DNA from 3 places in the Paenibacillus rhizovicinus genome. Region 3 is predicted to be linked to each of the others. Evidence: a T-box and tRNA genes for the amino acid it is inferred to sense, from the RefSeq annotation. Region 3 holds a T-box; the other regions hold tRNA genes.
The links. A T-box is a leader RNA that pairs with one kind of tRNA and senses whether it is charged. The one in region 3 lies ahead of tyrS (tyrosine--tRNA ligase), so its partner is inferred to be a tRNA-Tyr.
Positions count from the first base shown of each region.

Region 1 (6,682 bases), 2.6 Mb from region 3:
CCGTCCAAGCAGTGAGGCTGATGTGTAGGCAAATCCGCACATCGATAAGGCTGGGCTGTGATGGGGAGCGAAAATTGCAGTAGCGAAGGTCATGAGTTCAGGCTGCCAAGAAAAGCCTCTAGCCAGGTGAAGGTGCCCGTACCGCAAACCGACACAGGTAGTCGAGCAGAGTATGCTAAGGCGCTCGGAAGAACTCTCGTTAAGGAACTCGGCAAAATGACCCCGTAACTTCGGGAGAAGGGGTGCCTCGGTAGGGTGAATAGCCCGAGGGGGCCGCAGTGAAAAGGCCCAAGCGACTGTTTAGCAAAAACACAGGTCTGTGCGAAGCCGTAAGGCGAAGTATACGGGCTGACGCCTGCCCGGTGCTGGAAGGTTAAGGGGAGTGGTTAGCCGCAAGGCGAAGCTATGAACCGAAGCCCCAGTAAACGGCGGCCGTAACTATAACGGTCCTAAGGTAGCGAAATTCCTTGTCAGGTAAATTCTGACCCGCACGAATGGCGTAACGACTTGGGCGCTGTCTCAACGAGAGATCCGGTGAAATTTTAATACCTGTGAAGATGCAGGTTACCCGCGACAAGACGGAAAGACCCCATGGAGCTTTACTGCAGCTTGATATTGGACTTTGGTACGATCTGTACAGGATAGGTGGGAGCCTTAGAAATCGGAGCGCCAGCTTCGATGGAGGCATCGTTGGGATACCACCCTGATCGTATCGGAGTTCTAACCTGGTACCGTAATCCGGTACAGGGACCGTGTCAGGTGGGCAGTTTGACTGGGGCGGTCGCCTCCTAAAATGTAACGGAGGCGCCCAAAGGTTCCCTCAGAATGGTTGGAAATCATTCGTAGCGTGCAAAGGCATAAGGGAGCTTGACTGCGAGACCTACAAGTCGAGCAGGGACGAAAGTCGGGCTTAGTGATCCGGTGGTACCGCATGGAAGGGCCATCGCTCAACGGATAAAAGCTACCCTGGGGATAACAGGCTTATCTCCCCCAAGAGTCCACATCGACGGGGAGGTTTGGCACCTCGATGTCGGCTCATCGCATCCTGGGGCTGAAGTAGGTCCCAAGGGTTGGGCTGTTCGCCCATTAAAGCGGTACGCGAGCTGGGTTCAGAACGTCGTGAGACAGTTCGGTCCCTATCTGTCGTGGGCGTAGGAAATTTGAGAGGAGCTGTCCTTAGTACGAGAGGACCGGGATGGACGCACCGCTGGTGTACCAGTTGTTCCGCCAGGAGCATCGCTGGGTAGCCAAGTGCGGACGGGATAAGCGCTGAAAGCATCTAAGCGTGAAGCCCCCCTCAAGATGAGATTTCCCAGTATGTAAGACCCCTTGAAGACGACGAGGTTGATAGGTTCGAGGTGGAAGCGCAGCAATGCGTGGAGCTGACGAATACTAATCGGTCGAGGGCTTATCCTAACGTCTCTACCCAGAGACAACCAGCTAAATGTTCTGCAATGATTTCGTATCCAGTTTTCAAGGTGTTATCTCTATGACCATTTAAAGAGTATCCCACCTTGCAGTGGGTTTTTTATTGGCCTTTAGCTCAGCTGGTTAGAGCGCACCCCTGATAAGGGTGAGGTCGGTGGTTCGAGTCCACTAAGGCCAACCATATCTTCCTTTACGGGGCCATAGCTCAGCTGGGAGAGCGCCTGCCTTGCAAGCAGGAGGTCAGCGGTTCGATCCCGCTTGGCTCCACCAATACTTGTTTCACCTATTCCCTGATAGCTCAGTTGGTAGAGCACTCGACTGTTAATCGAGTTGTCACAGGTTCGAGTCCTGTTCGGGGAGCCATTTCTGGAGAGCTGTCCGAGTGGTCGAAGGAGCACGATTGGAAATCGTGTAGGCGCTAACCGCGTCTCGAGGGTTCGAATCCCTCGCTCTCCGCCAGAACTCTTCTTATTCTTGTTCAAGGCCCGTTGGTCAAGTGGTTAAGACACCTCCCTTTCACGGAGGTAACAGGGGTTCGAGTCCCCTACGGGTCACCAATTTACCCCCAAAAGTGAAGTAATGCGCTGCAGGTTAATCCGAGTACTTTTCGGGGAACCCGGGGTTAAACATTATGGAGGCTTAGCTCAGCTGGGAGAGCATCTGCCTTACAAGCAGAGGGTCGGCGGTTCGATCCCGTCAGCCTCCACCATAAATGCATAGCAAGGCTTGAAATGACGCGGGGTGGAGCAGCCCGGTAGCTCGTCGGGCTCATAACCCGAAGGCCGCAGGTTCAAATCCTGCCCCCGCAACCAATTTACTTTCGGTGTCTTACCGAGAAATTATAATGTGGAGCCGTGGTGTAGTGGCCCAACATGCCTGCCTGTCACGCAGGAGACCGCGGGTTCGAATCCCGTCGGCTCCGCCATTATAACCAAGTAAGGCTCGGTAGCTCAGTCGGTAGAGCAGAGGACTGAAAATCCTCGTGTCGGCGGTTCGATTCCGTCCCGAGCCACCATTTAAGACAAGCAACAACATATGCCGGTGTAGCTCAGTTGGTAGAGCAACTGACTTGTAATCAGTAGGTCGTGGGTTCGACTCCTATCGCCGGCACCATTTTCATGGAGGATTAGCGAAGTGGCCAAACGCGGGAGACTGTAAATCTCTTCCTCACGGTTCGGTGGTTCGAATCCATCATCCTCCACCATTTTTATTGGGGATTAGCCAAGCGGTAAGGCAACGGACTTTGACTCCGTCATTCCCTAGGTTCGAATCCTAGATCCCCAGCCATTTTAGTTTGAGTCATTAGCTCAGTTGGTAGAGCACCTGACTTTTAATCAGGGTGTCGTAGGTTCGAATCCTACATGACTCACTTTTCCTTGTTTTATGCGGTTGTGGTGGAATTGGCAGACACGCTATCTTGAGGGGGTAGTGCCCACTGGGCGTATGGGTTCGAGTCCCATCAACCGCACCATTACATATTTGCGGTCATGGCGGAATTGGCAGACGCGCTAGATTCAGGTTCTAGTGTCAGCAATGACGTGGAGGTTCGAGTCCTCTTGACCGCACCAATTGCGGAAGTGGCTCAGCGGTAGAGCATCGCCTTGCCAAGGCGAGGGTCGCGGGTTCGATTCCCGTCTTCCGCTCCATTTTTGTATGGCGCCATAGCCAAGTGGTAAGGCAAAGCTCTGCAAAAGCTTCACCCCCAGTTCGAATCTGGGTGGCGCCTTGGCTGTTTCGTTTTGAATTTGCTTTTGTTCACGGGATGTAGCTCAGCTTGGTAGAGCACCTGGTTTGGGACCAGGGGGTCGCATGTTCAAATCGTGTCATCCCGACCATATCTGCTTGATTGCGGGTGTAGTTCAATGGCAGAACTTCAGCTTCCCAAGCTGATGGCGTGGGTTCGATTCCCATCACCCGCTTACCTTAATGATAAGAGGCCTTGTATCCTAACGGATAAAGGCCTCTTTTTTGGCTGCTAACGGGTTCGATGGGACTAGTCGCGTATCTCTACGATAAGTTCGATTTCTACGGGCGTGTGAAAGGGCAGCTCGCTCGTACCGATCGCGGATCGCGCGTGCCGGCCGTTCTCGCCGAAGACGTCGATTAGGAAATCGGAAGCGCCGTTGACGACGTAAGGCTGATCGGCGAACCCCGGGGCGCTGTTGACGAAGGCGAGCATTTTGACGATTTTGACGACACGATCGAGATCGCCGAGATGATGTTTCATGACGGCGAGGCAGTTAATGATGACTTGACGCGCCGCTTGCTGCCCTTGTTCAATGGTGAGCTCGCTGCCAAGCTTGCCCTCAAACATCAACACGCCGTCAATGCGGCAGTCCTGACCGGAGAGATAGAGCAGGTTGCCGGTTTGGTTTGCGGGGATGTAGCTGAATTTGGGCTTGCCGACGGCAGGAAGCTCGATGCCGAGTTCTTTCAATCGGTTCTCGATAACGGACATGGTTTCGTTCTCCTCCCAATCCAAGCTGATAAACGAGCTAGCATGGCTATTCAAGCATTCCGCGGGCCAAGATCGGCCGCTCATCGAATCGGCCGGCTTCGGCCCAGTATAGTTTGTTGTGCAGGTTCAGCGTGCTGCAGATATGATTCGGGATGATATGTATCTGGTCGCCGACCTTCAGCTCGTGATGGGGAAGCAGCCGCAGCATGCCGTGTTCCTCGGTCATCCGCTCCAATACCGCCTCCGGAAGTTCAACCACATGGCCAAAACCATGCAGCAGCAGCGGCTCCGTATTCGGCTGCACGTCTGTAGCGAACGTCTTGCTTCCGCCGTCGATGACTGCATAATCCGGGCTGGGTCTGCTGATGACTGTAGCCAAAATCGATCCGGCGCAATCCTCCCAAGTCGATACGCCAAGCTTCGTTTGCATCGCGTCATTAAAGATATAAGTGCCGGGACGGATCTCGGTTACGCCTTTGACCGTTGCGGCATATAAGCCGGTAGGCGTCGAACCGACGCTGACATCGGCGACGGGAATGCCCAGGGCCCTCATTTCGTCGGCGAGCTGCACCATCCATGTCCCTTCTTCGATGCCTGCGCGTTCCAGTTCAAGCGTGGACCTGCCGTCAAGCAGCGGCCCGCGGAAGGTGAAGATGCCTTGAAGCCGCAGATGGGACAGCTTATGAATGAGGGAAGCGAGCTCTTGGGCATGCTCGCGCAGCACGCCTGTGCGCTTGAGTCCGGTATCGATTTCCAGACGGACCTCGAGGACAACGCCTTGCTGCTCGGCTGCTTCGGACAGACGCAGCGCCCCTTCGTAGCTGTCGGTACCGACGATTAACCGGATTTGGCGAGAGAGCTTGATGGCCCGTTCGATTTTGCTCCGCGTGACCAGCGGATACGCGATAAAAATATCCCCGATGCCGTGCCGTGCCATCACTTCGGCTTCGGAGACCTTGGCCGTCGTGATGCCGACCGCGCCTGCGGCAATCTGTTCCGCGGCAAGCGAGGGGAGCTTATGGGTCTTGGCATGGGGCCTTAGCTGCACGTTCAATGCTTTCGCGCGCGCAGCCATCCGTTCGATGTTGTTCCTCGTTCGCTTCGCATCGATGATTAAACATGGCGTCTCCAATACGGCTCAGCCTCCTTTATTGGGACAAGTCCTGTATGCGATTGCGCATGCAAGCCCGGCCACGGGAGGCCGGGCTTATAATTACGTTATGCACGATTAAGCATAGCTAATGCTATTTGGCGTTCTCGTCAGGCTGATGAATACCGAAGATATTCCCTTCCGTATCCAGGTAGTACCCTTGCCACGCCATCCCCGGCAGCGCATATTTTGGCAGTGCGAGCTGGCCTCCGAGAGCGAGGATCTTGGCTTCGGCAGCATCGTAGTCACCGACCCCCATCGTACACGCATACCCATTCATGGCCTGTCCGGGCTGCGGGGGAGGACCTTGACGCTTCACCAGAGCGCCGTTGATTCCCATCTCGTTCGCGTCTCCCGTCGTAGCCCCGTAATAGGGCATGCCGGCATAATTGCTCCAGTCCTCGAACGTCCATCCGAATACCTCGCCATAAAACTTCTTCGCACGCTCCATGTCGTCGACATGAATTTCGAAATGAACCAATCTTCCCATAACAGCCTCCTGTGTTTTGGCTTTCTATCACTTTCTGTTATTAGGTTCTCCTTTCCTGCTAGGTTTATATACGGCGATCGAAATTTAAGGTCGTGAGTGCACGCGGCGAAAACGAAAGACGCCGGCCTCAGGCTTGCTTTGGCTGGGCGTCGTGCAATGAAGAGATTAGGCGGCAAGCGCCTCCCTCGTGATCCGTTCGATGTCGATCGGAGAGCGGGCACCTTCGCTGACCAAGTCCGGTAAGATATGCTGCAGGAAATAATCGACGCAGTGCAGCCGGATGCCTTTGATCTTAATTAACGCATGGCGGTACATGACGATGAACTCCTGCTCGGAATTCCCTTTCTGCAGCTCGGCGAACGCTTCGTAGATCTGATCCATTTTATCGGCGACTTCGAGAATTTGCCCTTCGACGGAATCGTCTTTCCCTTCGCGCAGCTGCTTGCGGAAGATCGGCTTGAACGCCTCGGGAATATGCTCGTCGATGAAATGCGCCACCATGCCTTCCTCGACCTGCTGCAGCATCGAGCGAAGCTCCAGGGAATAATGCTTGACGGGCGTTTTGATATCCCCGATGAAAATCTCGCCGTAGTCGTGACTGCTCGTGATTTCGTAGAGCTTCTTCCAGTCGACGGCGATGCCGTGGCTTTCTTCGATATCGGCCAGCGTCTTGGCATACTGGACGACTTTCCACGAATGCTCGGCAACGCTGTGCTCCTGAAATTTGAATTTGCCGGGACAACGAATGATGCGCTCTAAATCGGTCAGCGATTGGAAATAAGCGTGAATGCCCATAGAGCCTCGATTCCTTTCTTGGATGAAGGTTGGCTTGCTGCCGCCGTAGGTCAAGTATAAAGGCCGATTATTAGCGGATCATTAATTCGCAGCTGCCAATTAAATGACAGAAGTCACCTTCCAAAATCGCGCCCAAGGCGTTACACTTAAACCATTGTAAGCGAATACATTCATGGTTGGAGAAGGGAGCCGCTGTTTATGAAACGTCTAGCACCATTCATCCTCTCGCTTATTCTATGTTCGTTCGCGCTGCTCCCCATGTATGCGGAACGCGCAGCCGCGGCACCGGCTGCCGCATCGACGAAAAAAACCCCGCTGCAGACTACCGTGGATGCGATGCAGCCCGGCTGGAACCTGGGCA
Region 1 is NZ_CP048286.1:3,243,045-3,249,726, reverse strand. Features, by position in the region: rRNA gene GZH47_RS14500 (23S ribosomal RNA) at 1-1,416, shown strand, start outside; tRNA gene GZH47_RS14495 (tRNA-Ile) at 1,533-1,609, shown strand; tRNA gene GZH47_RS14490 (tRNA-Ala) at 1,623-1,698, shown strand; tRNA gene GZH47_RS14485 (tRNA-Asn) at 1,716-1,791, shown strand; tRNA gene GZH47_RS14480 (tRNA-Ser) at 1,797-1,887, shown strand; tRNA gene GZH47_RS14475 (tRNA-Glu) at 1,911-1,985, shown strand; tRNA gene GZH47_RS14470 (tRNA-Val) at 2,062-2,137, shown strand; tRNA gene GZH47_RS14465 (tRNA-Met) at 2,164-2,240, shown strand; tRNA gene GZH47_RS14460 (tRNA-Asp) at 2,277-2,353, shown strand; tRNA gene GZH47_RS14455 (tRNA-Phe) at 2,368-2,443, shown strand; tRNA gene GZH47_RS14450 (tRNA-Thr) at 2,466-2,541, shown strand; tRNA gene GZH47_RS14445 (tRNA-Tyr) at 2,549-2,632, shown strand; tRNA gene GZH47_RS14440 (tRNA-Gln) at 2,640-2,715, shown strand; tRNA gene GZH47_RS14435 (tRNA-Lys) at 2,725-2,797, shown strand; tRNA gene GZH47_RS14430 (tRNA-Leu) at 2,814-2,899, shown strand; tRNA gene GZH47_RS14425 (tRNA-Leu) at 2,910-2,996, shown strand; tRNA gene GZH47_RS14420 (tRNA-Gly) at 3,000-3,074, shown strand; tRNA gene GZH47_RS14415 (tRNA-Cys) at 3,084-3,154, shown strand; tRNA gene GZH47_RS14410 (tRNA-Pro) at 3,187-3,263, shown strand; tRNA gene GZH47_RS14405 (tRNA-Gly) at 3,277-3,347, shown strand; gene GZH47_RS14400 (RidA family protein) at 3,422-3,886, opposite strand; gene GZH47_RS14395 (alanine racemase) at 3,933-5,018, opposite strand; gene GZH47_RS14390 (VOC family protein) at 5,131-5,526, opposite strand; gene GZH47_RS14385 (YfbR-like 5'-deoxynucleotidase) at 5,692-6,321, opposite strand; gene GZH47_RS14380 (cellulase family glycosylhydrolase) at 6,520-6,682, shown strand, end outside.
Region 1: it encodes a tRNA-Tyr, which carries the amino acid that the T-box ahead of tyrS (tyrosine--tRNA ligase) is inferred to sense. The anticodon was not compared.

Region 2 (6,682 bases), 1.0 Mb from region 3:
CAGACGCTGCCGTTCCTCGATAACCGCCGTAAAACGAACCTGCTCCGTCCACGCCTCATCCTCTTCGGACATCGTTTCCTCGGTCACGTCGTCTCCGCCCTCTCCCGGGATCGTCACGCGCTGGCGTTGGCGTTTGCGCCTCTGCTGGTCGGAGAGCCGCTTGAGCGCAGCGCGGAGCTTTACGCCTTGCAAATAACTATATACCGCGGCAAACACGAGCGCAGTCGCGATGACCGTTAGTCCTATTAATGCCGCCTTGCTCTGCAGGGCGAAAAGCTTCAAATATCCCGTTCCCTGCAGCACCAGCACGCTTAATCCCAAAATCACGAACAGCCAAAGAACGGTCTCCGCCACGTTTTTGCGTTTCTCGGCAGCTTGGACAAGCGCCGGCGGCGGTTCGTTGCGGTAGGTGACCGGAGGAACTCCCTGATCCGGGAGCATGATAGGCCGTTCGGACGAAGCCTTCGGTTCTTCGCGATGGAATGACGATTGATCGCTCAAGGCCGTTCCTCCTTCCTATGTAGAAACGCGCAAAAACATGCCAGTGGCCGATGCCAATGAAACGCATCGACCTAGGCATAGTGTTCGTTTATTCTGCGAAACGCTATTCAGCGGATGGCGGGTTCAGTCTGCTCTTGAGTGCTTGCAGCTGCTCCTCGACTTTCAACTGTTTGGATGGATCGGCGGAGCCAGCCGCCGTGACCGGACCGTTGTAGGAACCGAATGGCACCCGCATGACGTCTGCTTCCGCTTCCATCTGCATGATTTTCTCTTCCATACGGCTGAAGCCGCGCGATGCATTGCCGCTCTCGATCGTGTGTACCGAGCTCACCTGCGCCATTTGCTTCTTCGCCTTCGCCATTTGGGCGCGGGCTGCAAGCTCGTTGCGTTTGTTGCGAAGCTGATAGTACTCGTCTTTCATGCCGTGCAGCTGATTCATCAGCTCTTCGGCCTGCGACTTCGCGCTTCCGTGCAGATCCGTGAATTCGGCCGTCTTCTGGTCGAAGAAGATTTTCTCCTCCAGCAGTTTGCGCGCCAGCTCTTCCTGACCGGCACGAAGCGCAGTCTCGGCTTTCGCCTCGCGGTCAGCGCCGCTTCTTGACGCTTCCTCCAAACGCTGCAGCATGCGGCGCTCGTTAGCCATTTGTTTCGCGACCGTCAGTTCGGCCGCATGGATCTCAGCCTCCATGTCGCGCAGATATTGATTCAGCATAACGACCGGATCTTCCATTTTATCCAACAGCTCGTGAACGGATGCTTTCGTCATATCTTTCATTCGTTTGAAAATACTCATTGTTAAACATCTCCCTTCTCGTGTTTGGCCAGTTTTGCGCGAAGCTCTTCAATTTCTTTCTTCAGGGCGCGTTTCTCCAAATCTTCCATCATTGCATCTATGTTTGTCGAAGCATGCGCCTGCGTTTGGGCAGGCGGTTTCTGCCACGACGGTCCTGGCTGGGACGGCGTTCCGTAAGAACTGCCATAGGAGCTTCCGCTTTGCCCAAAGCCTTGGGAATTGCCATATGGATTGCCACCGTTATACGGTCCATGGTTTTGGTTGTTCCAACCGCCGCCGTATCCGCCTTGACCCGATCCGTAGCCTCCGCCAAACTCATACGGATTCTTAGGCACGACCAAGCCCGCTAATATATAAACAACAATCAATGCGCCGCTCGTAAAGACCGTGACGACGATCAGCAGAATCCGCACCAGCGTCGCATCTACATTCAACAACTCGGCAAGTCCGCCGCAGAGGCCGAACAACTTTTTGTCGCGTCGCGATCGATACAGCTTCTTCATTGCGATTTCCATCCTTCCTGCTGCAGTTTGCGCTTCAATTGCTCCATTTCGCGCTCAATCACATTTTGTACCGACTGTCCTGCACTAGTAACCCAATCCTGTCCTGCCTTGCGCAGGTCGCGGAGACTGCGAGCCTCCAGCTCCATGTCGCTGATTCGGTCGTCCAGCCTGCGGAATATCCCGGAGGATTGCTGACCTGGCGCAGAGTTGAAAACGCCATTTTGCGTGTAACGCTCGTTCAATCGCTGTTGCAGCCGAAGCGACTCCATCCGTGCCGCAAAATACTCCCGCTTATCGTAAACGCTCTGATACTCGCTGCGAAGCTCGCGAAGCTGTTCTTCCAGCTCTCTGATGCTTTGAGCGGCTTGTTCATACAACTCGCGGTACTGAGCGGCGCGCTCTTCGCTTGACGCTTTCTCCATCAGAGCGATGCGGGCAACATGCTCTTCGCCTGCTTTCAACGCGATGATGGCTTGCTGTTCGCGTTTTTCTTTCAATTGCTCCGCTTGCAGCCATTGCGTTTTCAAATGGTTGCCGTGTCCTGCGCACTGTTGATACAATTTCTCGGCCTGAATGATTTCCTCCCGCGTCGACCATAGAAACTGATCGATCAGCTTAACGGGATCCTCGGCCTTCTCCAGCCGCTCGTTCAACGTCGCAGCCGTCATGTCCCTCACTCTTCGCAAAATGCTCATTGCTTGATCCTCCTTCGTTCCGAACGTTAACGATTATTGCGGCTTATCCGAAATGTCTTTTACCGTCATTACTGCGATTCAAACCAGGTGATAGATTAAATTCGCTTTCCTTTAAACATCGCCACGCCCCATACGATCAATACGATCGCAAGCAGAAGCGAGAACAAGCCGAAGAGTTTCGGGAGAAGCATCAAGCCGCCTACGACGATCAGGATCGAGCCGATTACTTTGCTGTCGTTTCTAACCCCGACAACGCCAAGACCAATCAGGATGAAAGGCATCAGAAGTCCAACGATCCAACCGAGGTGAATGCCAAGAAACTTCATCACCATCAATCCGCCAAAAACAACCAAAACCGCGCCAAGTGCATTTTTTCCGTTCATGTTATGTCACCGCCTCTCAATTCGATCAATCTTACTAGCTCATTACGTGCTTTGCGTTGCTGATGTTTCGTTTCTTGCTTATGTCCTTATTGTAGGTTGTTTTCGCATTCTTCAAAACGGACCCGCGACGGTATTTCACCCTAGACCTCAGGCGGGGACTCTACAGACCCTCAGACTGAACTGCCGCTTTCATACGCAGCCTATCACATTATCCGCTTCTCCGGTGTAGTTCTGATGAAGATATAAGTAGAGATGACAAAAAGCCTGCAAGATCAGTGATCCAACAGGCTTGAATAAGCGATTTTCCTAATCCACGTACTTCAGCACGTCAATCCGAATAAGCAATTACCTGTACTAACTCATTCAATACATCCAAGCTTCTTCTCGAATCATCGATATGATCGGAAATGGAGTCCAACCGCTTACTCACCATACTTAATTCGCTTTTGATGTCTTTCAATACGGCAATCAGTCTTTCTTCGAAGTCGGTCATCGGCATCCTCTCCTCAACATCGTTTACAGATGTATATGTACAAAGCGCCGAGAAGTTGAACAACACTATAAACGAAAAAACGCCGACTGGACTATGTCCAATCAGCGTCTATGTTTTCGTTATTCATTGTAAAAGTGGTGCCGGCGAGAGGACTCGAACCTCCACGGTTTCCCTCACGATTTTGAGTCGCGCGCGTCTGCCATTCCGCCACGCCGGCATTTTTTGTTGGCGTGCCCTAAGAGATTCGAACTCCTGACCTTTTGATTCGTAGTCAAACGCTCTATCCAGCTGAGCTAAGGGCACAAATTAATGAAGTTGTGGAGGCGCCACCCAGACTCGAACTGGGGGTAAAGCTTTTGCAGAGCTCTGCCTTACCACTTGGCTATGGCGCCAGATGAAGAATGGAGCGGAAGACGGGAATCGAACCCGCGACCCTCGCCTTGGCAAGGCGATGCTCTACCGCTGAGCCACTTCCGCGTAAATGGCTGGGGATCTAGGATTCGAACCTAGGGAATGACGGAGTCAAAGTCCGTTGCCTTACCGCTTGGCTAATCCCCAACATTTAATTTCATACTTATAGTTAAAATGGGGCGACCGATGGGAATTGAACCCACGAATGCCGGATCCACAAACCGGTGCGTTAACCACTTCGCCACGATCGCCATATATAACTATTTGAAATTGGCAGGGGCAGCAGGAATTGAACCCACACTAACGGTTTTGGAGACCGCTGTTCTACCCTTAAACTATGCCCCTATAAAAAAGTGGTGGAGGATGATGGATTCGAACCACCGAACCGTGAGGAAGAGATTTACAGTCTCCCGCGTTTGGCCACTTCGCTAATCCTCCATGAAAATGGTGCCGGCGATAGGAGTCGAACCCACGACCTACTGATTACAAGTCAGTTGCTCTACCAACTGAGCTACACCGGCATATTAACTTATTGCTTGTCTTAAATGGTGGCTCGGGACGGAATCGAACCGCCGACACGAGGATTTTCAGTCCTCTGCTCTACCAACTGAGCTACCGAGCCTTACTTGGTTATAATGGCGGAGCCGACGGGATTCGAACCCGCGGTCTCCTGCGTGACAGGCAGGCATGTTGGGCCACTACACCACGGCTCCACATTATAATTCTCGGTAAGACACCGAAGATAATTGGTTGCGGGGGCAGGATTTGAACCTGCGGCCTTCGGGTTATGAGCCCGACGAGCTACCGGGCTGCTCCACCCCGCGTCATTAGAAATCATTGCTATGCAATTATGGTGGAGGCTGACGGGATCGAACCGCCGACCCTCTGCTTGTAAGGCAGATGCTCTCCCAGCTGAGCTAAGCCTCCATGTTTGAGCGACAAGTAATACTATAACTCATTTACTATGCTCATTGCAAGTCATTTTTTGAAGAATTTTTAGAGAAATTGGTGACCCGTAGGGGACTCGAACCCCTGTTACCTCCGTGAAAGGGAGGTGTCTTAACCACTTGACCAACGGGCCGTATCTGGCGGAGAGCGAGGGATTCGAACCCTCGAGACGCGGTTAGCGCCTACACGATTTCCAATCGTGCTCCTTCGACCACTCGGACAGCTCTCCAGAAATGGCTCCCCGAACAGGACTCGAACCTGTGACAACTCGATTAACAGTCGAGTGCTCTACCAACTGAGCTATCAGGGAACAGTATGTTATTCGGGCAACTTACACCCTGAAAACTGGATACGAACTTTTGCGAAGGTTTCTTGCTTAGCTTAGCTAAAGAGCATGTTCTTGGATAAGCCCTCGACCGATTAGTATTCGTCAGCTCCACGCATTGCTGCGCTTCCACCTCGAACCTATCAACCTCGTCGTCTTCAAGGGGTCTTACATACTGGGAAATCTCATCTTGAGGGGGGCTTCACGCTTAGATGCTTTCAGCGCTTATCCCGTCCGCACTTGGCTACCCAGCGATGCTCCTGGCGGAACAACTGGTACACCAGCGGTGCGTCCATCCCGGTCCTCTCGTACTAAGGACAGCTCCTCTCAAATTTCCTACGCCCACGACAGATAGGGACCGAACTGTCTCACGACGTTCTGAACCCAGCTCGCGTACCGCTTTAATGGGCGAACAGCCCAACCCTTGGGACCTACTTCAGCCCCAGGATGCGATGAGCCGACATCGAGGTGCCAAACCTCCCCGTCGATGTGGACTCTTGGGGGAGATAAGCCTGTTATCCCCAGGGTAGCTTTTATCCGTTGAGCGATGGCCCTTCCATGCGGTACCACCGGATCACTAAGCCCGACTTTCGTCCCTGCTCGACTTGTAGGTCTCGCAGTCAAGCTCCCTTATGCCTTTGCACGCTACGAATGATTTCCAACCATTCTGAGGGAACCTTTGGGCGCCTCCGTTACATTTTAGGAGGCGACCGCCCCAGTCAAACTGCCCACCTGACACGGTCCCTGTACCGGATTACGGTACCAGGTTAGAACTCCGATACGATCAGGGTGGTATCCCAACGATGCCTCCATCGAAGCTGGCGCTCCGATTTCTAAGGCTCCCACCTATCCTGTACAGATCGTACCAAAGTCCAATATCAAGCTGCAGTAAAGCTCCATGGGGTCTTTCCGTCTTGTCGCGGGTAACCTGCATCTTCACAGGTATTAAAATTTCACCGGATCTCTCGTTGAGACAGCGCCCAAGTCGTTACGCCATTCGTGCGGGTCAGAATTTACCTGACAAGGAATTTCGCTACCTTAGGACCGTTATAGTTACGGCCGCCGTTTACTGGGGCTTCGGTTCATAGCTTCGCCTTGCGGCTAACCACTCCCCTTAACCTTCCAGCACCGGGCAGGCGTCAGCCCGTATACTTCGCCTTACGGCTTCGCACAGACCTGTGTTTTTGCTAAACAGTCGCTTGGGCCTTTTCACTGCGGCCCCCTCGGGCTATTCACCCTACCGAGGCACCCTTCTCCCGAAGTTACGGGGTCATTTTGCCGAGTTCCTTAACGAGAGTTCTTCCGAGCGCCTTAGCATACTCTGCTCGACTACCTGTGTCGGTTTGCGGTACGGGCACCTTCACCTGGCTAGAGGCTTTTCTTGGCAGCCTGAACTCATGACCTTCGCTACTGCAATTTTCGCTCCCCATCACAGCCCAGCCTTATCGATGTGCGGATTTGCCTACACATCAGCCTCACTGCTTGGACGGACATCCATCAGTCCGCGTCACTATCCTTCTGCGTCACCCCATTGCTCGTAACGGCTTACGGTGGTACAGGAATATCAACCTGTTGTCCTTCGACTACGCCTTTCGGCCTCGCCTTAGGTCCCGACTTACCCTGAGCGGAC
Region 2 is NZ_CP048286.1:4,808,682-4,815,363, reverse strand. Features, by position in the region: gene GZH47_RS21700 (sensor histidine kinase) at 1-501, opposite strand, end outside; gene GZH47_RS21695 (PspA/IM30 family protein) at 605-1,294, opposite strand; gene GZH47_RS21690 (PspC domain-containing protein) at 1,297-1,797, opposite strand; gene GZH47_RS21685 (PspA/IM30 family protein) at 1,794-2,492, opposite strand; gene GZH47_RS21680 (LiaF transmembrane domain-containing protein) at 2,588-2,875, opposite strand; gene GZH47_RS21675 (hypothetical protein) at 3,204-3,368, opposite strand; tRNA gene GZH47_RS21670 (tRNA-Leu) at 3,504-3,585, opposite strand; tRNA gene GZH47_RS21665 (tRNA-Arg) at 3,595-3,671, opposite strand; tRNA gene GZH47_RS21660 (tRNA-Cys) at 3,687-3,760, opposite strand; tRNA gene GZH47_RS21655 (tRNA-Gly) at 3,771-3,845, opposite strand; tRNA gene GZH47_RS21650 (tRNA-Gln) at 3,851-3,926, opposite strand; tRNA gene GZH47_RS21645 (tRNA-His) at 3,955-4,030, opposite strand; tRNA gene GZH47_RS21640 (tRNA-Trp) at 4,051-4,124, opposite strand; tRNA gene GZH47_RS21635 (tRNA-Tyr) at 4,134-4,217, opposite strand; tRNA gene GZH47_RS21630 (tRNA-Thr) at 4,225-4,300, opposite strand; tRNA gene GZH47_RS21625 (tRNA-Phe) at 4,326-4,401, opposite strand; tRNA gene GZH47_RS21620 (tRNA-Asp) at 4,416-4,492, opposite strand; tRNA gene GZH47_RS21615 (tRNA-Met) at 4,527-4,603, opposite strand; tRNA gene GZH47_RS21610 (tRNA-Val) at 4,631-4,706, opposite strand; tRNA gene GZH47_RS21605 (tRNA-Glu) at 4,786-4,860, opposite strand; tRNA gene GZH47_RS21600 (tRNA-Ser) at 4,866-4,956, opposite strand; tRNA gene GZH47_RS21595 (tRNA-Asn) at 4,962-5,037, opposite strand; rRNA gene GZH47_RS21590 (23S ribosomal RNA) at 5,128-6,682, opposite strand, start outside.
Region 2: it encodes a tRNA-Tyr, which carries the amino acid that the T-box ahead of tyrS (tyrosine--tRNA ligase) is inferred to sense. The anticodon was not compared.

Region 3 (6,682 bases):
TCCCACGGTATCGATTCCGCCATGCAAGAACATGAACGCATTAAGAATGACGAACGCTATTATTCATGGGAAGGCGAGTACGGCTTCATTGCCGCCATGTTGAAGGAGAACGGTTACGCCTCGGAAGGCGCGCGATTGTTGACGCTGTCCGCGCAGCTGTTTCCCGACTCTTCCGATCTTCGTCGTGCTCTAGCCGGGCTTCTCGGCGAAACGATTAGAGATTAAGAATTAAGGATTACGGATTATGGATTAAGGATTAAGGATTAAGGATTACGGATTATGGATTAAGGATTAAGGATTATGGATTACGGATTAAGCTCAGCCCTGGTTTCATCAGGCAGCGTCAATGCCAATGAGCCCGATTGTTCCTTCACTTCGTCGCCGACGACGCTTTTGCTTCCGATTAACGTCTTGCGGCCATCGGCGCCGATCGTCCCTGCCGTAGTATTCGTGACGTTCACGATTCCGCTCTTTCGGTAGAAGAACATCGGCCCGTCGATGACGGGTCTGGCACCCGTGGCCTTCGTCACCTGGTTGTCCATGAACAGCTCGTCCGTGTCCTTCTTCCCGACGGGAATTTGCGCCTGCCAGGTGATGACGAAGAACTCTCCCTGCAATTCATAGAACGAGACCATACTATCTGAAATCAAGAAGAAACGGTTGGCTTCTCCGAGCGGGAAGAAAAACGTGCTTTCGAAACCTTCGATTTCGTTCAAGTACTCGATCGGCGGCTTGGCATAATGCGCATGCTTCCAAGCGTTTGCCATGACGAACTGCCTTGCTTTGCCTAGATCTCCATGGTGCAGGATATCCTGCTCGTTCCGGCTAAAAGGCGAAGTCACGTTCACGGTATCCGCTTGCGCTTCCACGCGATATCCGTAGAACTGCGACAAGAAACGTAAAGGAACGTATACGCGATCGTGTACGAGGGTGACGGACGCATCGAGCTTCATCGTGTTATATTGATTGGCTTTTACATAGGATGCGATCGATTGACCGACTGTCAGCTTTACCGTTTCCGACCATTTGCCGATGGTCGCCGTCTTCGACTTCGCATTCCATGCTGCCGTAATGCCCAGCGGTTCCGTAACTGCACGAAGCGGAACCAATACGCGCCCGTTCTTAACGATCCATGCAGCATCGGACTGAATCGGCTTGCCCATAATAACAATGCCGGAAGGGGCCGCGGCGTAACTTATGGCGGATACAGCCAGCATACTTGCAGCAGCAGCAGTTGCGCATGCTATCTTCTTCATGATCTCATCCACGCTCCTTTATGATAAGTTGGACGACGCTGCCAACAGGATTGTTTCACCATCCCGCCCGCAAGGCGTTGTCCAATGCAAGCCCGAATGATTAACCGGATACAGCATGTTCAAAACGGGCAAGCTGATCTGCCGTTGAAGGGAGGGATATGATGGCCTCGTTCATTAATCCGAGAATCTCGGAGCACTTCCTTGCCTATTCTCCCTCGCATGTTGTCGTACTTGCGATCCTGCTCGCGTTCGCCGGCATGCTGTATCGCTTCCGAAACGAAATTCGCAGACGGTCGAGCGTGAAGCAGACGATTCGTTACGGCCTTCTTGCCTGCTTGATCGTACCGGAGTGCTTCCTCTTCTGGTGGTACGCGACGGAGGATTTATGGAACGCGAGGTATACGCTGCCGCTTGAGTTGTGCAGTATTTCGCAAATGCTTGCCATCGTCATGCTGATCGCGCGCAGCCGTCTTTTGTACCAGATCGTGTTGTTCGCCGGCATTGGCGGCGCGATTCAAGCGATGCTTACACCCGATCTCGTATATCCGTTTCCCCATTTCCGATTCTTCCACTTCTTCATCGTGCATATGGCCATCATCCTAGCGCCGCTCTATATGACATGGATCGAGCGCTATCGTCCTACCTGGAAATCCATCGGCATTACGATGATCTTCCTGAACATCCTCGTCGTTCTCGTGGGCGGCGTCGATTATTGGCTGGATGCCAACTATATGTTCCTCAAGCATAAGCCGGAAGCGGCTTCGTTATTGGATGCCTTGGGGTCTTACCCGTACTATTTAATCACGGAAGAGTTCATAGCGGTCGGCATCTTCTCCTTGATGTACGTACCCTTCCTTCTTCGCAAACGGAGGTAGCGGAGCCAGCCCGTCCGCCTCATCACGCATTGGCGACGAAAAGTCCTCCAGACGCAGCGAAGGCCGCCGCAAGCAAGTTGCGGCGGCCTTCCGCCAATGAACTATTCGAATCGGACGAGGAAATAATTCTTCTTCCCTTTGCGCAGCACGATGTATTTGCCGTGAAGCCGCTGATCGGCGGTAATGACCGTCTCCATGCCAGCTTGCTTGACTCCGTTCACGGAGATCGCGTTGCCTTCGATGTCTTGTCTAGCTTGACGGCGAGACGGAGCCACGCCCGCTTCGATAAGCAGATCCATGAGCGGCTTCTCCTCTTGAGCGGCAAGAACGGTCGTCGGCAAACCTTGCAAGGCTTCCACGAGCTCCGCTTCCGTCAACTTCGTAATATCGCCGGAGAACAACGCCAGCGTGATCTTCTCCGCGCTCTCGACGGCTTCTTCACCGTGTACGAGCTTCGTCACTTGACGAGCCAGTTCGCGCTGCGCGGCGCGTTTCTCCGGCTGCTGCTTCAGCTCTTCCTCGAGCGCTTCGATTTCCGGCCGGGTCAGGAACGTGAAATATTTCAAAAACTTGATGACGTCGCTATCGTCCGTATTCATCCAGAACTGGTAGAAGTGGTACACCGACGTTTTGTTCCGATCCAACCAGATGGCGCCCGTCTCGGATTTACCGAACTTCTTCCCGTCGCTCTTCGTTACGAGCGGCATCGTCAGTCCGAAAGCGCCGCTGCTGCCCATTTTCCCGATCAGATCCAGACCCGCCGTAATGTTGCCCCATTGGTCGCTGCCGCCGACTTGGAGATGGCAGCCATGCTCTTGGTGCAGCTTCCAGAAGTCGTAAGCTTGCAGAATCATGTAGCTGAATTCCGTGAACGAGATTCCGTTCGCCAAGCGCGAGTCGACCGAGTCTTTCGCCAGCATGTAATTCACCGTGAAGTTTTTGCCGACGTCCCGCAAGAACGAAATGACGTCCAGTTGGGAAATCCAATCGTAGTTGCTGACCAGCTTGGCGGCATTGCCTTCCGCATCGAAATCCAGGAACGTGGAGAGCTGGCGTTTCAAGCTGTTCGTCCATTCCGCGACCGTATCCGATGTATTGAGCGAGCGCTCCGACGAACGGCCGCTCGGATCGCCGATCAAGCCCGTGCCTCCGCCTACCAGCGCGATCGGCGCATGGCCGGCATTTTGGAAGCGGCGCAAAATCAAAATCGGAAGCAGGCTGCCGATATGCAGGCTGTCCGCGGTCGGATCAAAGCCGCAATACAGCGTAAGCTGCTCTTCTTGAAGCTTCTTGCTCAGATTCTCGCGGTCGGTCACTTGATGCACCAGTCCGCGGTATTCCAGATCCTCCAACAGATCGACATGCTCGATTACGGTTTCTTTCGTCATTTCAAGTCCCCCTAGCGTAATGTGAAAACAAAAAAGACCCGCCCTGTCAAAGACAGGGACGAGTCATCGCGGTACCACCCTAATTGAAAATGCGCATGCATCTTCCACTCTGCCCGATAACGGCGGACGGCCGTCTGCCCCTTCTGCAAGCATGCAGTTTCGGGACAAGAAGCTCCAGGCTGTAATTCGCGTTCATTCACGTACCGGCTTGCACCAACCGCCGGCTCTCTGGAAGCATGAGGTGAACACTACTAATGCCCTTCAACGCTGACAAAATGAATCCTAATGACAACACTTTATTCAATACGGCTGCGATTGTCAAGATTTACGCTGTTGACCGGACGGTTCAAATATTGGATAACCCTGTCTTCAAGCCGCAGAACCGGACAAGTCAACTCATGCGACGGCCGGCCGCATAAGGCAGAAATCCCCCCAGCCGGATAAGGCAGAAATCCCCCAGCCGCAGCGTTTCGTGGAATCAGGTTCCGCAGAACGTCCGATACGGAGCGGAAGAATCGTCAGGCAGCGAACAATAAGCTTCCTGCTCGGGCGCATGCGCGAATGGATTCGCCAGCGCAGCGAGCAGCCGTTCCATGACGCCGTAATCTCCCGCCGCCGCTGCCTCCAGCGCTTCTTCCACCCGATGATTGCGCGGAATTACCGCCGGATTGCTGGCCTGCATCAACTGCTGCGATGAAGCATGCAGCGCCTGCTGCCGGCCGCGTCTTGTTTGCCAACGCTCATGCCATTCCGTAAAGCCCGACGTGCCGAACATCGCGGTATTCTCCGGCTCATCGAACGTTAATGCGCGGAACGTATTCGTATAATCGGCCCGGTGCTTCCGCATGATGTCGAGCAGGTCATCGATCAACGCCTCATCCTCCGCCTCTTCGTTCAACAGTCCCAGCTTGGCCCTCATCCCGTCGAGCCAATGCGCGTGAAACGCTGCCGGGAATGCCGCGATCGCGTCCTCGGCGAGCTTGACGGCCTGCTCCTCGTCGTCATGCAGCAAGGGCAGCAGCGTCTCGGCGAATCTCGCCAAATTCCATGCGCCGATCTGCGGTTGATTGCCGTAGGCATAGCGGCCTTGCCTGTCGATCGAACTGAACACCGTAGCCGGATCGTAGGCATCCATGAACGCGCAAGGGCCGTAATCGATCGTCTCACCGCTGATAGCCATGTTGTCGGTATTCATCACCCCGTGAATAAACCCAACGAGCTGCCACTTGGCGATCAGCGACGCCTGACGCTTAATGACTTCCTGAAGCAGGGACAAGTATCGATTCCCGCCTTGGTTCTCATTCGCGTTCTCTCCCGCTTGACCGCCGGCAAAATGCCTTTCCCATGCGTAATCCGCCATCGCCCGCAGCTCGTCGATCGTTCCTCTCCCCGCAGCGAACACGAACGTGCCGACGCGCAGATGGCTGGCCGCCACGCGAGTCAGAACGGCGCCCGGCAGCTCCGTTTCGCGGAAAATGGACTCCCCTGTCGTCGTCACCGCTAGACTGCGAGTCGTCGGAATGCCCAGCGCATGCATGGCTTCGCTGATGATGTATTCGCGCAGCATCGGGCCAAGCGCCGCCCTGCCGTCGCCGCCTCGGGAATAAGGCGTCCGCCCCGAGCCTTTGAGCTGAATATCGAATCTCTCGCCGTCAGGCGTGATTTGCTCGCCGATCAGCAAGGCCCTGCCGTCGCCGAGCATGTTCAAATGCCCGAATTGATGCCCGGCGTATGCTTGAGCGAGCGGCAGCGCGCCTGCGGGAATCCGGTTGCCGGCGAACACCGCCGTACCTTCCTCGGTCTGCAGCGATTGCACGTTCAATCCCAACGACGCCGCTACCGTTTCATTCAGCACAGCCAGCTTCGGCGCGCTTGCCGGCGCCGGATGCTGCTTCGAATAGAAGATCTCCGGCAGGCGGGCATAGCTATTGTCGAAGCGCCAGCCCATTTCATTTTCAATCCCGTCCGTGCCGTTCATAGGATTGCCGTTCCTATCACTCGTCTCATGGTCATCCATCATTCCATCGTTCGCATTGTTCGCTGTCATTGGATCTCCTTTTGACAATGTATTGTATGGCGATCGTGCGCTTGTTTAAGATAGTTAGGTTATATACAGTATACCCTTTAACCCGCTCCTTGGCACACCGAATGCCGCTTCCTTGTTCTCGTTCCCGCGCAAGCCTCAACAACAAAAACAGCAAGCTCCTATACCGGATGCTTGCTGCTCTCGTCGAATTCGTTCCGTTCCTTGCTTGTTCGCCTGCTCGCGCTAGCAGTTATTTCGCTTGAATGTAGCCTTCTGCTTTGAGCAGCTCGGCGATCAGAACCGCGCCGCCCGCCGCGCCGCGCAGCGTGTTATGCGACAGGCCCACGAACTTGTAGTCGTAGATGGAGTCTTCGCGCAATCTGCCGACCGATACGCCCATGCCGCCTTCGAGATCGCGATCCAGCTTCGTCTGCGGTCTGTTCTCTTCTTCGAAATAGGTGATGAACTGTTTCGGCGCGCTTGGCAGGCCGAGCTCCTGCGGGCGACCTTTGAAATTCAACCAGCGCGCAAGAATTTCCTCTTTCGCCGGTTTGTTCTCGAACGATGCGAATACGGTAGCCAGATGGCCGTCCGTAACCGGAACGCGGATGCATTGCGTCGTAATGAGCGGCGAGCTTGCTTTGACGATCTCGTTATTGACGATGCTGCCCCAGATGCGAAGCGGCTCCTGCTCGCTCTTCTCTTCTTCGCCGCCGATGTACGGGATCACGTTATCCAGCATATCCGGCCAGTCGGTGAAGTTTTTGCCGGCGCCGGAGATCGCTTGGTACGTCGACGCCACGACCTGAGTCGGTTTGAAATCGAGCAAGGCGTGCAGCGCGGGCACGTAGCTCTGAATGGAGCAGTTCGGCTTCACGGCAATGAAACCGGTCGAAGTGCCCAGACGTTTGCGCTGTGCCGCAATCACTTCGATATGGCCCGGGTTGATCTCCGGGATGACCATCGGGATGTCCGGCGTCCAGCGATGCGCCGAGTTGTTGGACACGACGGGCGTACCCGTCTTCGCGTATGCCTCTTCCAAGGCTTGAATCTCGTTCTTCTTCATATCGACCGCGCAGAAGATAAAATCGACCTGCGATGCGACTTCCTCGACTTTCGAAGCATCCTGCACGACGA
Region 3 is NZ_CP048286.1:5,805,603-5,812,284, reverse strand. Features, by position in the region: gene GZH47_RS25860 (serine hydrolase domain-containing protein) at 1-225, shown strand, start outside; gene GZH47_RS25855 (copper amine oxidase N-terminal domain-containing protein) at 306-1,256, opposite strand; gene GZH47_RS25850 (YwaF family protein) at 1,415-2,131, shown strand; gene tyrS (tyrosine--tRNA ligase) at 2,233-3,519, opposite strand; T-box leader at 3,571-3,793, opposite strand; gene GZH47_RS25840 (protein adenylyltransferase SelO) at 3,998-5,497, opposite strand; gene asd (aspartate-semialdehyde dehydrogenase) at 5,796-6,682, opposite strand, start outside.